2 regions of the Thiopseudomonas sp. SA1F2-1K genome follow, and region 1 is predicted to be linked to the other one. Evidence: predicted binding sites of a transcription regulator. Region 1 holds the regulator's gene; the other holds the start of a gene.
The links. Region 1 encodes LexA, which represses DNA repair genes until DNA is damaged. Its sites were predicted from a motif close to CTGTNTNNNNANACAG; they were not measured.
Positions count from the first base shown of each region.

Region 2: a site for LexA is predicted at 2,390-2,405, ahead of recN (DNA repair protein RecN). Genes of this name have one in related genera too.

Region 1 covers NZ_CM172014.1:1,199,852-1,204,904, reverse strand. The annotation lists gene AC2T15_RS05805 (MFS transporter) at 1-706, shown strand, start outside; gene gltX (glutamate--tRNA ligase) at 827-2,311, shown strand; gene AC2T15_RS05795 (cell division inhibitor SulA) at 2,405-2,890, opposite strand; gene lexA (transcriptional repressor LexA) at 2,906-3,535, opposite strand; gene AC2T15_RS05785 (ATP-binding protein) at 3,599-5,053, opposite strand, start outside.
Region 2 covers NZ_CM172014.1:497,070-502,122, forward strand. The annotation lists gene AC2T15_RS02360 (YhdP family protein) at 1-615, shown strand, start outside; gene recN (DNA repair protein RecN) at 672-2,363, opposite strand; gene grpE (nucleotide exchange factor GrpE) at 2,524-3,081, shown strand; gene dnaK (molecular chaperone DnaK) at 3,232-5,053, shown strand, end outside.

The DNA.
Region 1 (5,053 bases):
ATTTTATGGCTTGTTTGCGATCTATGTGGTGGCGTTGCTGCTAATCAGTGTGTTGCCTTTGGCTAAAGCGGTGACGGTGAAGCCAACGGATCGGGTGCGCAGCTATGCTGAGCTGTTTCAGCAGCCACTGCTGATTGCGGCGGTTGCATCTGGCGTCGTGGGTTATGCGATTATGGTGCTGTTGATGACAGCAACCCCTTTAGCTATGGATCACCATGAGTTTCCTTTTGAGGATGTGGCGATTGTGATTCAGTGGCATGTTCTGGGGATGTTTGTGCCGTCCTTTTTTACTGGCTGGCTGATTCGCAAGTTCTCATCGCGTACAGTGATTTTGTGGGGCTGCATTATTTTAGTGATCTGCGCGTTGATTAATATTTCAGGCGTTAGTTATTGGCACTATTTTAGCGGGCTATTGTTATTGGGCGTAGGCTGGAACTTTACTTTTATTGGCGCTACGCACTTACTCAGCTTCACTTATAGCCCGGCAGAGCAAGGTAAGGTGCAAGGCATTAACGAGTTTTTAGTGTTTAGTGCTTCAGCGATTGGCAGCTTACTGGCCGGACAGGGTGTCGTCCTGCTGGGCTGGGCTTGGTTAAATTGGCTCTCGATCCCCGTCGTTGTGGCCATTGCTTGGTTAATTTGGCGCTTAGATGAAGTGAAAATGACGGCAAAAGCGCAGTCGGCTTGGCAAAATCCCCAGGCCTAGTAGCCGTACATTCTTGATTGGCTCTGGTGCATGCGTCTAGAGCCAAAACACTATTTTTGCTATGCTAGGCCTTTATTTTCACGCGCTGTTTATTTTTAACTCGCTTACTTGAGAGCCTTCATGACTATTGTTAGAACCCGTGTCGCTCCTTCTCCTACCGGTGATCCCCACGTAGGAACGGCTTATATTGCTTTGTTTAATATGTGTTTTGCGCGCCAGCACGGCGGCCAATTCATTTTGCGAATTGAAGACACCGACCAACTTCGCTCGAGCAAAGAGTCTGAACAACAGATTTACGATGCCTTACGTTGGTTAGGGATTGAATGGGATGAAGGCCCCGATGTCGGTGGTCCCCATGGTCCTTATCGTCAAAGTGAGCGCGGTGAAATCTATAAAAAATATTCAGATGAATTAGTCGCTAAGGGCCATGCCTTTCCGTGCTTCTGTTCTGCTGAACGCTTAGATGCGGTACGTGCCGAGCAAATGGCCAATAAGCAAACACCGGCCTATGATGGGCATTGCTCACACCTTGACCCGAGTGAAGCGCAAGCACGAGTAGCGGCAGGTGAATCCCACGTGATTCGGATGCGGGTACCGACCGAAGGGGTCTGCGTGGTTAAGGATATGCTGCGTGGCGAAGTCGAAATTGGCTGGGACCGCATGGATATGCAGGTGCTCATGAAAGCCGATGGGTTGCCTACTTACTTTTTAGCCAACGTGGTAGATGATCATCTGATGGGGATCACTCACGTGCTACGCGGCGAAGAGTGGCTGCCTTCGGCGCCGAAGTTAATTAAGCTGTATGAGTATTTTGGCTGGGAACAGCCTGTATTGTGCTATATGCCGCTGCTGCGTAACCCTGATAAAAGTAAGCTCTCTAAGCGTAAAAATCCAACCTCAATTACGTTTTATGAGCGTATGGGCTTTATGCCAGAAGCCATGCTGAACTACTTGGGGCGTATGGGCTGGTCGATGCCCGATGAGCGTGAAAAATTTAGCCTTGAAGAAATGATTGAAAACTTCGACTTAAGCCGTGTTTCCTTAGGTGGCCCGGTGTTTGATATTGAGAAACTGTCTTGGTTAAACGGTCAGTGGTTGCGTGAGTTAAGCGTTGAAGACTTTGTTCAGCAAGTGCAGCAGTGGGCATTTAATCCTGAATACCTCATGCAAATTGCCCCCCATGTGCAAGGACGGGTAGAAACCTTCAGTGAAATTGCGCCCCTAGCAAACTTTTTCTTTACCGCTGGCGTGCCTTTAAATGCAGAATTGTTTGCGCATAAAAAGCTCGATGAAAAGCAAGTGCGTCAGGTGTTGCAGTTTGTGTTGTGGCGTTTAGAAGCGCAGCGTCAATGGGATAAAGACGCGATTATGGCCTGTATTAATGAAGTTGGTGCGGCGCTAGAGCTAAAATTGCGGGATATTATGCCGTTAATGTTCCCGGCGATTACCGGTTCAAGCAGCTCGGTTTCGGTGTTAGATGCCATGGCGATTTTAGGCCCGGATTTAACTCGTTTCCGTTTGCGCCAAGCCCTAGAGTTTTTGGGGGGCGCCTCGAAAAAAGAAACTAAAGAATGGGAGAAGCAATACAAGGTCGCTTTGGCTTAAGGCTGATGCTGCACTGATTATTGTGTAAATTTCAAGGCCCGTCGCCCAGAGTAGGTGCGGCGGGCATTGTTATTGCCCAGTTAGGAGATGAACTTAGCAGGCGAGAGTGAAGGGGTGCTTAATATTAAGCCACTTGCTTTGGGTGTAAGCCGCCTGACGACTGAGCTGTTGTTTTAGGCCTTCAGGCATCACATCAATCCAGCTAACTACGGTATGGCTTAGCCCTAAGCTCAGGGTTTGGCGTAAAATTTTCATCACTTTTGCTGGTGAGCGATCGCTGATCACCATGGTTTTCTGTGGATTGACTCCGATCGAGCGGAGCCACTGATTACTGATAGTTTCAGGTGGTGCTACCAAGGTTAACCAGCGGTCGGCTTGTTCATGGCTTAAGGACTGTAATACGGGTGCTAACAGCGCTAAAAACTGCTGCTTGCCACCACTGATAATCAGCTCGCTAAAGGCCTCTTGAGCTATGCCTAATTTGGGTTCACCAAGCGGCAGGCTTTGATTGAGTGCTGGTTTGCGCAAAATTGACAGGGGCAGGCTCTGCACCACACGATTGCTGTTTAAGTTTTGCATGGTAGGTTTCTCCAGTTAGTGCCTGATCACACCGACACTTAAGCCTTCTATCACTAACTCTTCATGGCTTAGATCAATTTCAATCGGGGCGAAATCTTGGTTTTCAGCAATTAACCAAACAGTATTGCCTTCGCGCTTAAAGCGCTTAACGGTGACTTCGTTATCGATGCGGGCTACAACAATGTCGCCATTTTTTGCTTGCTGGGTTTTATGCACTGCCAGCAAATCACCGTCTAGGATGCCAATGTCTTGCATACTGCTGCCTTTAACGCGCAGCAAATAATCAGCTTTGGGTTTAAAAAAATTAGGGCTAATTGCACAGGTAGTTTCAATATGTTCTTGGGCTAAAATGGGTTGTCCGGCAGCAACTTGACCAATAATTGGCAGCTCATGATCGTTAAGGGCTAAGCTAAGATCAGGCGCTGCTGTTAGTTCGTCTTCAATGATGCGAATGCCACGCGAGGCACCAGGAATCATTTCAATTGCTTGCTTTCGGGCCAGTGCGCGTAAATGATCTTCAGCTGCGTTGGGCGAGCGAAAACCAAGGGCTTGAGAGATTTCAGCGCGGGTAGGTGGATAGCCGTGTTGCTCAATCCACTCTTTGAGAAATGCCAATATCTCTGCTTGGCGCTTAGTTAGCTTCATGGTGTTCGCCCTCATTAAGTACTGTATGACTGGTATTATATACAGTGTTTTGCTGAGGGCAAGTTATTCCTGTGTTTTGGCCTGATCAATTTGTAGCGGAATTTTCAGCATAAACAGTGTGCCTACTTGCTCTTGGCTAGAGCAGGTCAGGGTGCCGCCCATTTGTACGGCCAAACTATGGGAGATGGATAGACCCAATCCGGTGCCACCATAACGCCTAGAAATAGAGCTGTCGGCTTGGCTAAAGGCATCAAACATATACTTAATACGGCTTTTAGCAATACCAATGCCACTATCGGTCACCTTAATGGCTAAATCCAAGTTGTGCTTATTTTTCATAAAGGCTTGGCAGCTGACTTTAATAAAGCCGTGTTCGGTAAATTTAAAGGCATTACTGACTAGGTTGACTAACACCTGCTTAATACGTGTCGGGTCGCCCAGTAAGAAGCTATCGCGGGCTAGGGGGCTATAAGTTACGCTGAAATCGAGCTTACGCTGCTTAGCTTCTAACTCAAATGGCTTAAAGGCTTGATCAAATAACTCTTTCAAGTTAAAGGATAAATACTCTAAGCCGATGGCATGATGCTCGAGACGGGAAAAATCAAGAATATTATTAATGACTTGTAGCAACTGTTGGCCTGAAGTGGTGGCAAACTGGGTGTATTCTTTTTGCTCACTGCTTTGCTCAGTGGTTTCAAGTAGCTGTAGCATGCCTAAAATGCCGTTCATTGGCGTACGCAATTCATGGCTCATCATAGCTAAAAAGTCTGATTTACTGCGGTTCGCATGTTCAGCTTCTTCCAAGGCTTTAGTGGCTTGCAGTAACTGAATCTGCTGATCTTTTTTGGCTTGGCTTAGGTCTTCAGCCAGTCGATTAATATTGTTAGCTAGTTCGCCAATTTCACCGGTATAGCGTGTAACTTTAACTGGGCTGTAATTCCCTTGCTGCATGGCTTTTAGAGAGTAACTCATGCGTTTTAAGGGCAGAGATAGGCTACGTGATAGTGCATGAGCTAATAATAAAGTTAGCATAAAAGCAAAGCCATTTAATAAGCTGGCTTGCAATAAGCTTTGTTGCTGTTCCTTGCGTAACTGAACGTCAGTCATCACTACAACGACTCTTCCTAGCAGTTTTTTTTGTTTAGGAATGGGGGGCGTAGCTACCTCATGGGTATCCGGCTCAGTGGAGTGCTGGTAAATAGGAGCGTCAAACTTAAAAGATTGTTTGTAATCAGGGCAGCTTTTTGTGATGGATGCAATTTTTTGATTGTCTTGATTATAGACATTAATACAACGCACATACTGGGTACTGGAGGCGGCACTAACTAAAGTTTGTAAATAAGCAAAATTACCAGATTCCAGGCCATACGCAGCAGCTGGAACAATCTGGTTAGCTAATAACTGACCAGTAGTGAGTAGGCCTTGCTGTAAGTCTTGGAAGCGTGAGTAAGTAAAGTAAGTCGTTAGTAAAGTAGCAATTAATAATGCAGGGACTAAGCTGACAATTAAGGTATGGCG
Region 2 (5,053 bases), 700 kb from region 1:
ACTGGGCAATTACAGGGAGGAGATATTGGCAAGGTGCTGAGTGCCTTTGGTTTTGCTAAAACCATCAGCAGTAAACAGTTTTTTACCGCAATTAATGGTCGTTGGGATGGCTCACCGGCAGCCATGGGCACTGAAGCCTTTACCGGCGACATTGATGCCCGTTTTAGCCAGGGACAATTAAAAAGTATCGAAGGAAATGCTCAGGCCGTACGCGTCTTTGGCTTACTCAATTTTGAAACCATTGGCCGGCGTCTACGCTTAGATTTCTCGGATATTTTTGATCGAGGCTTAGCCTATGACACCATTAAAGCCCGGCTACGTGCCGATAATGGTTTATTTAAAACGGTAGGGCCTGTAGTTATGGCTGGGCCAGCCACTGACTTGCAACTAGAAGGCTTTATTGATTTTCCCCGGGATAAAATCAATGCTCAGCTAAGGGTTAGCGTGCCTTTAACGAGCAATTTAACCATTGCGGCCATTGCTGCTGGCGCGCCTTTAATTGGTGGGGCTGTTTATTTGGCGGATAAAGCGTTAGGTAATCGCTTAGAAAAACTTACCGCGGTGCGTTATCGCATTACTGGAGCTTGGTCTAAACCGACGGTGCGGATGCAGTAACCCGCTGCAGGTTTAGCCCGCTGCCACGAAAGAGTAACTGGCAGCGGGCTTGCAGTTTAGGCAGAAGCGGAAATCGGCAAACGCAGTAGTTGCTTAGCATGGGCTAAGGATTCGTTGGTGATTTGAATCCCCCCCAGCATACGGGCGACCTCTTCAGTACGCTCATGGGTTGACAGGACTTTGACCGAAGTGTCGGTGCTGTGTTTGGAGTGTTTTTTATGCACATACAGATGCTGATCACCATGGGCTGCTACCTGGGGTAAGTGGGTGACAGCAATCACTTGGCCACGTTGCCCGAGTTGATGCAGTAAGCGTCCCACGACTTCAGCGGTGGGGCCGCCAATGCCCACATCGACCTCATCAAAAACTAAGGTGGGCGTTTCGCTGCTAGCTGCAGACACCACTTGGATAGCTAAGCTAATACGTGAAAGCTCACCACCAGAGACGACCTTGGCCATTTCTTGCAAGGGTTGACCTGGGTTGGTGCTGACTAAAAAACTGACTTGTTCAAGGCCATGGCTAGAAAGCTCTTCGTTGGCTGCCCGCGGAAATAGGCCAATTTCAAACTGAATAGACACTAACCCCAGCTGTTTGAGTTGCTTGGATACCGCCTGTGCAAAGCGGGGCGCTGCCCGGTGGCGCGCTTGGCTTAAGGCTTCAGCGGCGACCTGGTAGTTACTTTGTGCCTGTTCAATTTGTTGCTCAAGCTGCTCTAGGTTGGCGGCTTGTTGATCAAGGGTGTTGAGCTCGGCGCGTAACTCTTGCTGCAGATTGAGCAAGTGCTCGGGTTGAATTTTATGCTTGCGCGCTAAGCTGTAGATGCTATCGAGGCGTTGCTCAATCTGTTCTTGACGTATAGGGTCGGCATCAAAACTATCGGAAAAACGGCGCAATTCGCCCATGGCCTCGTCAATTTGAATATGAGCGCTGCTAAGTAAATGTCGTGCGCTCTCAAACTGGTTTAGTTGTTTAGCCGCTTGGCTATTGCTTAGTTGTTGCAGGCAATAGTTAAGACTGCTGAGCAGTGAGTTTTCAGGGTTATCACTGCAGATATCCAGCACAGTTTGCGAGCTGCCTAGCAGCTGAATGGCGTTATCTAGTAAGCGCTGCTCTTGTTCAAGTTCGGCAAGCTCAGTTTCTCCTAGATTTAGCTGATCCAGTTCTTCCAGTTGGTAACGCAGTAATTGTAATTGAGCTTCGTGCTGAGCAGCGGCTTGTTCAGCGTTGTGCTTGGCTTGGCTTAATTGTCGATAGCTGAGCGCAGCCTGCTTGACTTGCGCAGCTAAGGCATCGGCTTGGGCGTAGTCGTCAAGTAATAAGCGGTGCTGATCGAGTTTCAGCAGGGCTTGTTGGGCATGTTGGCCATGGATATGCACCAGCATTTCGCCCAGGGTTTTAAGGTCAGCTAGTGGGCAGGCGATACCATTAATGTAGGCGCGTGAGCGGCCTTCTTGGGTAATGACTCGGCGTAAAATGCACTGCTGATCATCCGCTAAATCGCGTTCTTGCAACCATTGTTGAGCAGCAGGTAACTGGGTTAGGTCAAACAGCGCTTGAATTTCAGCTTTTTCTCGCTCGGGCTTAACCGCATGACTATGGGCGCGTCCACCTAAGACCAGTCCAAGGGCATCGAGCATAATCGATTTTCCTGCCCCTGTTTCACCGGTAATTACACTCATCCCTGAGCGCAAATCAAGTTCTAGGTGTTCAACAATGGTGTAGTGGGAAATCGTTAGATGAGTCAGCATGAAATTCACCTGTAACAATAAACAGTCTGTGAATTTATACAGTATTTTTTATGGCTTGCAAAGGACTTTTTAAATCACCTGGTTTAGTGCCTTGAATTCGTAGGAGCTAGCCCTCATATAAAGCGTAACTTGTAAAAAATACTGCACTGAGGACAGGGCAATGACAGAACAGCAGAAACCAGAAACACCAGAAGTTGAAGTAGATGAAGCCTTGCTTGAGAGTGAAGCAGCTGAGGCGCCTGAGCCAGCGGTGGAAAATGACCTAGAAGCACAGTTAGCGGCGTTAACTGATCAGTTGGCAATGGCTAAAGATCAAGAACTGCGATTAATGGCTGAGGTACAAAATACCCGTCGCCGCGCCGATCAGGATGTAGAAAAAGCTCATAAGTTTGCTTTAGAAAAATTTGCTAAAGACTTATTAGCGGTGGTGGATACCTTAGAGCGTGCACTTGAGGTACAGATTACTGAAGATACGGCGGTGCAGTCGATGCGGGAAGGGATTGAACTGACCTTAAAACTATTGCTTGATACCTTAAAGCGCCATCAGGTAGAGCAAATTTCACCAGAGGGTCAACCCTTTGATCCAGAGTTACACCAAGCCATTTCAATGGAATCTAATGCTGAGGTTGAGCCCAACTCGGTGGTGAAGGTATTCCAGAAAGGTTATTCCATCAGTGGCCGTTTACTGCGTCCGGCTATGGTGGTGGTGAGTCAGTAAGTACCAGCAATAACAGCGTTACGAAATAATAAGCGACACAATAAATAGCCGAGGGCTTGAAAAGTTAAAAATAGCCCCCATTTATTAGTCAAGCATTAAGAATTAGCGGCTCATAGCGAGCATAAGACTTAGATCAGTTTGGAGAACATCATGGGTAAGATTATTGGTATTGACTTGGGTACAACTAACTCCTGCGTGTCAGTGTTAGAAAACGGTACTGCAAAAATTATTGAAAACGCTGAGGGTGGTCGTACTACGCCATCAATCGTTGCTTATGCCAACGACGGTGAGGTGTTAGTAGGGCAATCAGCTAAGCGTCAGGCGGTGACTAACCCAACCAACACCCTGTATGCGGTGAAGCGCTTAATTGGTCGTCGGTTTGACGAAGAAGTAGTGCAAAAAGACATCAAAATGGTGCCTTTCGCTATTGTTAAAGCGGACAATGGTGATGCCTGGGTTGAAGTAAAAGGCGAAAAAATGGCACCGCCACAGATTTCTGCGGAAGTCTTGAAGAAAATGAAGAAAACCGCTGAGGACTACCTCGGTGAGCCAGTTACCGAAGCCGTAGTTACGGTTCCTGCATACTTTAACGACAGTCAGCGTCAAGCCACTAAAGATGCGGGTCGTATTGCCGGCTTAGATGTTAAGCGGATTATTAACGAGCCGACAGCAGCAGCCCTAGCTTACGGTATGGATAAAGCCAAAGGCGACCGTACGGTGATCGTGTATGACTTAGGTGGTGGTACCTTTGACGTTTCGGTGATTGAAATTGCTGAAATTGATGGCGAGCACCAGTTTGAAGTGTTGGCCACCAACGGTGACACCTTCTTAGGTGGTGAAGACTTTGATATTCGCTTAATCGACTACTTAGCCGATGAGTTTAAGAAAGACAGCGGTATGGATCTTAAAGGTGATCCATTGGCGATGCAGCGCTTAAAAGAAGCGGCTGAGAAGGCTAAAATTGAGCTCTCTTCAGCGCAGCAAACCGACGTTAACTTGCCTTACATCACGGCTGATGCCAGTGGTCCTAAGCACTTAAACGTGATTATTTCTCGCGCTAAATTAGAGTCATTGGTAGAAGATTTAGTCCAGCGTACGTTAGAGCCGTGCCGCACTGCGTTAGCCGATGCAGGCCTTGAAGCCAGCGCGATTGATGAGGTGATTCTGGTAGGTGGTCAGACCCGTATGCCATTAGTGCAAAAAGCGGTCGCTGATTACTTTGGTAAAGAAGCCCGTAAAGACGTTAACCCTGACGAAGCAGTAGCCATGGGTGCGGCCATTCAGGGTGCGGTATTAGGTGGTGATGTTAAAGACGTTTTACTGCTAGACGTGACGCCTCTGTCCTTGGGTATTGAAACCATGGGCGGCGTGATGACTAACCTGATTGAGAAAAACACGACGATTCCAACCAAGAAATCCCAGGTGTTCTCAACGGCTGATGATAACCAGCCGGCAGTAACTATTCATGTGTTACAAGGTGAGCGTAAGCAAGCAGCGCAAAACAAATCCTTAGGTCGTTTTGACTTATCGGATATTCCGCCTGCGCCACGCGGTGTGCCACAAATTGAAGTAACCTTTGATATTGACGCGAACGGTATTATGAACGTGTCAGCCAAAGATAAGGCGACCGGTAAAGAGCAGTCGGTAGTGATTAAGGCTAACTCTGGCTTAAGCGATGAAGAAGTTGAGCAAATGGTGCGTGATGCCGAGGCGAATGCTGAGGAAGATCGCAAGTTTGAAGAGTTAGTAACGGCGCGTAACCAAGGTGATCAGCTGGTCCATGCGACCCGTAAGATGGTGACTGAGGCAGGCGACAAGGTGACTGACGAAGAAAAAACAGCCATTGAAGCGGCGGTCGTTGAGCTTGAAGAAGCGATTAAAGGCGACGATAAAGCACTGATCGAAGCTAAAATCGAGGCTGTATCACAAGCGACTGCACCGGTGGCACAAAAAATGTATGCCGACCAAGCTC